DNA from 2 places in the Mesorhizobium sp. IMUNJ 23232 genome. Region 1 is predicted to be linked to the other one. Evidence: predicted binding sites of a transcription regulator. Region 1 holds the regulator's gene; the other holds the start of a gene.
What was found. Region 1 encodes LexA, which represses DNA repair genes until DNA is damaged. Its sites were predicted from a motif close to TGTTCNNNNTGTGTTCNG; they were not measured.
Positions count from the first base shown of each region.

Region 2: ACH196_RS00800 (helicase-related protein) is a predicted target of LexA. The motif match lies at 1,770-1,787, and genes of this name have one in related genera.

Region 1 covers NZ_JBIRCY010000060.1:2,837-5,955, reverse strand. The annotation lists gene ACH196_RS30340 (ComEC/Rec2 family competence protein) at 1-1,467, shown strand, start outside; gene lexA (transcriptional repressor LexA) at 1,461-2,177, opposite strand; gene ACH196_RS30330 (ABC transporter ATP-binding protein) at 2,355-3,119, opposite strand, start outside.
Region 2 covers NZ_JBIRCY010000001.1:165,053-168,171, reverse strand. The annotation lists gene ACH196_RS00800 (helicase-related protein) at 1-1,571, opposite strand, end outside; gene aqpZ (aquaporin Z) at 2,007-2,696, shown strand; gene ACH196_RS00790 (beta-ketoacyl-ACP reductase) at 2,849-3,119, opposite strand, start outside.

The sequences.
Region 1 (3,119 bases):
CTGGCCGGTCTCGCCGCCATCGCCGCTTATCTCGCCATTTCCGGCGGCGAGGTCGCGGCGCAGCGCAGTTTCCTGATGCTTGCCGTCATGCTGATCGCGCTGATTTTCGATCGGGCGGCGCTGACAATGCGCAATCTGGCGATCTCGGCGATCATCGTGCTGGCGATCACCCCGCACGAGGTCATTGGCCCAAGCTTCCAGATGTCCTTTGCCGCGACCGCGGCGCTTGTCGGAGCGTACGCCTTCTGGACAGAACGACGCAGCGGCACCGGATCATTTCATCCCAGAAGAGGCCTGGTTTCGCTTGCGGCGCGGCGTGCCTGCGCGCTTGTCGTCGGGTTGCTGCTCACCTCCCTGGTCGCCGGTCTCGCAACGGCGGCCTTCGGCGCCTATCACTTTCAGCGGATCGCGCCGCTCAGCCTCGCCGCCAATCTGGCCGCGATGCCGATCGTGTCGCTGCTGGTCGTACCCTTTGCGGTGCTCGCGTCTGTCGCCATGCCGTTCGGCTTCGACGGGCCGTTCCTCGACGTGATGGGCAAGGGGATCACCGCGATGATCGAGGTCGCGAAATGGTTTTCCGCGCGCTCGCCGATCGATGCGGTCGGGCTGATATCGGGAAAATCCGTGGTTCTCCTGACTATTGCCCTGATCGTCGCGACCGTCGCAACAACCTGGCTGCGGCTTCTCGCGTTGCCGTTTGCGCTCGCCGGTCTTTTGACGCTGGGCGCCACGCGCACGCCTGACGTGCTGGTGTCGGAGGACGCCCGACTGGTGGGGTTTCTCACCGGCGAGAGGCTGATGGCGGTCAACAGGCCGCGGCCAAATGTCTTCACGGCGGAGAACTGGAAACGAACCTTGCAGGCCGACGGTCTTCATAAGCCGACGAAGGATTTTGGACCGGATCCGCCGATAGCCTCGATCGCAAGTGAAACGGTGGAGACTGGAGGTCAGAAAGGCAACGGATATGGCAATAGCGGCAACGTCACTTCGTCCGACGCGTCCTTGTCGACAAGGCTGGTAGCTTCAGTTCAAGGCCCGAATGCCGACAATTTCACGGCTGCTTCCTTCGAAGAGAGCGCCGCGGACGATTCAGTCCGTGCCTTCCTGTGCGACGACATAACCTGCCTCGGCTGGCATCCATCCGGAGCCGCGATCATTCATACGTCAGACCCAGAGGAAGCCAGGATCGCCTGTTCCTTTGCCGGCGTCATAATCCTCGACGACGCGACCGTGCCGTTGAAATGCGCAAATCCTGCCGTCGCCGTCGTTACAAAGCGAGAACTCGCCCGCCACGGAAGCGCAGCGGTCTACCTGTCTCTGGGCAGTGACGATGCCGCCGAGGTTCACTTTGCCATCGGCTCCGCCGATCGCCCGTGGCACAGCAACCGCATATTCTCCCGCGAGGCCCGCGGGCTTCCGCCCTACCAGCGCAAGATGCCCGCCCAAGCGCCGACGGAAAATCAGTAGCGCCGGATCAGGCCAACCAGCCTGCCTTGCACCCGGACCCGGTCCGGGCCGTAGATGCGCGTCTCGTAAGCCGGGTTGGCCGCTTCCAGTGCGATTGATGCGCCCTTCCTGCGGAAGCGTTTCAGCGTCGCTTCCTGGTCGTCGACCAGTGCCACGACGATCTCACCGGGCGTGGCTGTATTGGCATTGCGGATGATCACCGTGTCGCCATCGAGGATGCCCGCCTCGATCATCGAGTCGCCCTTGACCTCAAGCGCGTAGTGTTCGCCGCCGGACAGCATTTCGGGCGGCACCGATATGGAATGCGTCCGATGCTGGATCGCATCGATCGGCACACCGGCCGCGATGCGGCCCATGACGGGGATCGTGATCCCGGAACCGACATCGTCATTGCCGGCGGAGGGAGTGCGGGACGGTTCGGCCGACCGCTTGCCAAGACTACCCTCGATCACGCTTGGTGAAAATTTCCGGGCTGCATTCAAGCCGGGGGCGATCGAATCGGGCAGTCGGAGCACTTCAAGGGCCCGCGCCCGGTTCGGCAGCCGGCGAATGAACCCGCGTTCCTCCAGCGCCGTGATCAGCCGGTGAATGCCGGATTTCGACGCCAGATCAAGGGCTTCCTTCATTTCGTCGAAGGAGGGCGGAATACCGGACTCCTTCAATCTCTCGTGGATGAAAAGCAGGAGTTCGTGTTGCTTGCGTGTCAGCATCTCGGCCCCATCAAGAATCGCACCAAAAACAAAACCAGAACAAACACTATCTGTTCCAGTTGTGTTCCGCAACCGTTAAATATCGGGTTAAGATCCGGGCAACCAAGAAATCAAAATCATGCGTCGGTGCTCTCCGGTCGAGACTTGGCCCGGTTGCCGCGGAGGAGATCGTGGATATCAGGCCTCTTCCCACAAATCGCCCAGCAACTCACGGTCATAGCCAGAACTCGCCCGGAAAAGTTGCCGCGTATAGGCATGCTCGAACCGTCCGGCGGCCAGGTCGGCGCTGGTCAGGGTCTCGAGGATGCGGCCTCGGTTCATCACCGCGACGCGGTCGCACATGTAGGAAACGACAGCCAGATTGTGGCTGACCATGATGGTGGTGAAGCCACGCTCGCGTCGCAGGCGCCGCAAGAGGTTGAGCACTTCCGCCTGAACGGAGACGTCGAGCGCCGAGGTCGGTTCGTCGAGGAGAAGACCGCGTGGCTCCAGGATGATGGCGCGGGCAATCGCCACGCGCTGGCGCTGGCCGCCGGAAAGCTGGTGCGGAAACCGAAAACGGTGTTCGGGTTTCAGTCCGACATCTGAAAGCGCGCGTTCGACGCGCTTTTCCACGTCGGACAGCCCATGGATGCGCGCCGGTTCCGACAGCACCTTGTCGACGGTGTGACGCGGGTGGAGCGAGCCGTAGGGGTCCTGAAAAACCATCTGGATCAGCCGCCGCTGCGCATGGCTGCGCGCCGGCGCGACCGCGTTTCCGCCGATGCGGATCGTTCCGGAATAGTCGGCGATCAGGCCCGCTACGGCGTTCAGCACCGTCGACTTGCCCGATCCGGATTCGCCCACCAGCCCGAACGCCTCGCCCTCGGCCACGGCCAGCGAAACGTCGCGCACGGCATCGAGCCGGCGCGCGCCTTTGCCGAAGCTGATGCCTAGATTTTC
Region 2 (3,119 bases), on a different contig from region 1:
TGGTCGGCGGTGAAGCGGAAGCCCTGCAGGTCGCCGACATGGTGGCCTTCGACATTCACGGTCCCGGACGGGTCTATCTCGGCTTCAAGCATGGTATTTTCTCTAAGGCGCCGCATGAGCACGGATGTCCTGCGATCAACGAAGCGTTTCGTCAACCGCTCATGCAGCGCATCCGACAATCTGTTCTCGATCTCGCGCGTTTTTTCCTGCCAGTGCAGCGGATCGGCCAGCCAGCCGGGCCGGTTCGATACATAGGTCCAGGTACGGATCTGGGCGATGCGGTTGGACAGCGTGTCGATGTCGCCGTCGGTGGAATCGGCGCGGCGCACCTGCTCGGCCATGTAATCCTCGTCGACATGGCCGCGCCGGGCGATGTCGGTGTAGATCGAGCCGACAAGCTCGGAATGCTGGGCGGGCGCGATGCGGCGATAGTCGGGCAGCGAGCAGACGTCCCACAACAGCGCCACACGCTGGCGTCCGACCGCCAGCCGCTGGATGTCGGGATCGCGGGCAAGCTGCTCCAGCGCACGGGCATCGACGGCGGGCAAGGCGCGCGTCAGCCCCTCGACCGGCGTCGGCGTCTCGATCGAATGACGCAGCGCATCAAGGCTGGAAAAATCGAAATGCGCGGTGCGCCATTGCAGCACCTTCACTGGCTCGAAATCATGGCCCTCGATCTTTTCGACCAGATCGTCGTCGAGCGGATCGACCTGGCCGGTGACGCCGAACGTGCCGTCGCGCAGATGCCGGCCTGCGCGGCCGGCGATCTGGCCGAGTTCAGCGGCGGTCAGCGGGCGATACTGGTATCCGTCGAATTTTCGGTTCTGGGCGAAGGCGACGTGGTCGACATCGAGATTGAGCCCCATGCCGATCGCGTCGGTGGCGACGAGGTAATCGACGTCTCCCGACTGGTAGAGCGCTACCTGGGCGTTTCTGGTGCGTGGGCTGAGAGCTCCCAGCACCACGGCCGCGCCGCCGCGCTGGCGTCGGATCAGTTCGGCTATGGCGTAGACTTCGTCGGCAGAGAAGGCGACCACCGCCGAGCGGCGCGGCAGACGGGTGAGTTTTTTCGACCCGGCATAAGCTAGATGCGACAGGCGGGGACGGGTGACCACCGATATGCCGCGCAGCAGTTTTTCGAGGATGCCGCGCATGGTGGCGGCGCCGAGCAGCAGCGTCTCCTGCCTTCCGCGCAGATGCAGGATGCGGTCGGTAAAGATGTGGCCGCGCTCAAGGTCGCCGGCGAGCTGGATTTCGTCGATGGCGACGAAGGCGGCGTCGGTCTCGCGCGGCATCGCCTCGACGGTGCAGACCGAATAGCGCGCACCGGCCGGCGTGATCTTCTCCTCGCCGGTGACCAGCGCGACCTTGTTCGCCCCGACCTTTTCGCAGACGCGGCCATAGACCTCGCGCGCAAGCAGCCGGAGCGGCAGGCCGATGACGCCGCTTTCATGGGCGACCATGCGCTCGATGGCGAGATGGGTTTTGCCGGTGTTGGTCGGCCCCAAAACGGCGGTCACATCGCGCCCGGAGAGGATCAGCGGGTCGTTTCTGGTCTGGTGAAGATTCATTGGATCGGAAATCGGCCCTTCGGCTGGACTGCGCCGCGACGTTCAGCGGTGCCTTGCGCACGGAGTTTCAACATGCCGGCCATCCGGAGACAAATAGGGACTTCCGTGCCGGAGGGGAAGCGCAATGTTCTACGTCAATCGCCATGGAGCCGCGGCGCGTGCTCCCGTCCTCAGGAACGTCCCGGCGCGGCTGATCCGCGGAACGAGTCTGGAACGAAACGGCGACGAATCGCTGACTCGGCCTGATTCAGGGTTTGTTCCCTTGGGCCGTGGCCAGCTCTTTTAGGCTATCCTGTTGATCCTGAATCCAAAATCGATTCCACGGAATCCCCTCGTTGGTACGCGCAAAACGTGCAGTTGGACCGAGCGCAACCGCTGTTTTTTGCACGAAACCAGCGATAGAGTGTGAGTCGTGGTCAAGGAGGGAATTTTGCCATGTCGAAGCGACTGATCGCTGAATTTATCGGTACATTCTGGCTTGTGTTGGGTGGTTGCGGCAGCGCGGTGCTGGCCGCAGGTTTTCCGGAGTTGGGAATCGGGTTCCTGGGCGTCGCCCTGGCGTTCGGATTGACCGTGCTGACGATGGCCTATGCGGTGGGCGGCATCTCCGGCGGGCATTTCAATCCGGCGGTCACCGTCGGCCTGTTCACCGGCGGCCGGTTCGAGGCCAAGGACGTCATTCCCTACATCATCGCGCAGGTGGTGGGGGCGATCGTGGCGGCGATCGTTCTCTACGCGATCGTCAGCGGCAAGGCGGACTTTGCCGGCGTCGGCGGCTTCGCCTCCAACGGCTATGGCGACGCGTCGCCCGGCAAATATTCGCTGCTCTCCGGCCTGATCACGGAAATCGTGCTGACGTTCATCTTCCTGTTCGTCATCCTGCGCGTCACCTCCGGCGACGTTCCCGCCGGTTTCGCGCCGATCGCCATCGGCCTGGCGCTGACGCTGATCCACCTTATCTCGATCCCGGTGACCAACACCTCGGTCAACCCTGCCCGCTCGACCGGCGTGGCGCTGTTCGCCGAAGGCCCGGCGCTGGCGCAGCTCTGGCTGTTCTGGGTCGCCCCGCTGATCGGCGGCGCGCTGGCCGGCATCGTGCATTCGGCGCTGTTCGAGAAGAAGTAATGCGTCAGGCTGACGCCTGATTCAAAGGCAGGCGAGACGGCGGCGTTCGATGCGCCGTCGTTTTGTTTTATAACGTTCAGTGGAATTGCGGCGCGACCAAGAACGATCATGCGACGGGCTCATCCGTCGCATCGATCCGTCTGCCGACGCGGTCAGGTAATATACTGCCCGCCATTGGCCGTCAGCGTCGAACCGGTGATGAAGCCGGCCTCGTCGGAGGCGAGGAAGACGACGCAGCGGGCGATCTCGTCGGGCTCGCCGAGGCGGCCGACCGGGATTTGCGCCACGATCGATTCCCGTACCTTTTCCGGCACGGCCATCACCATGTCGGTGCCGATATAACCCGGCGCAATCACGTTGACGGTGATGCCGGCGCGAGCTCCCTCCTGGGCGAGCGCCTTGGTGAAGCCGATGTCACCGGCC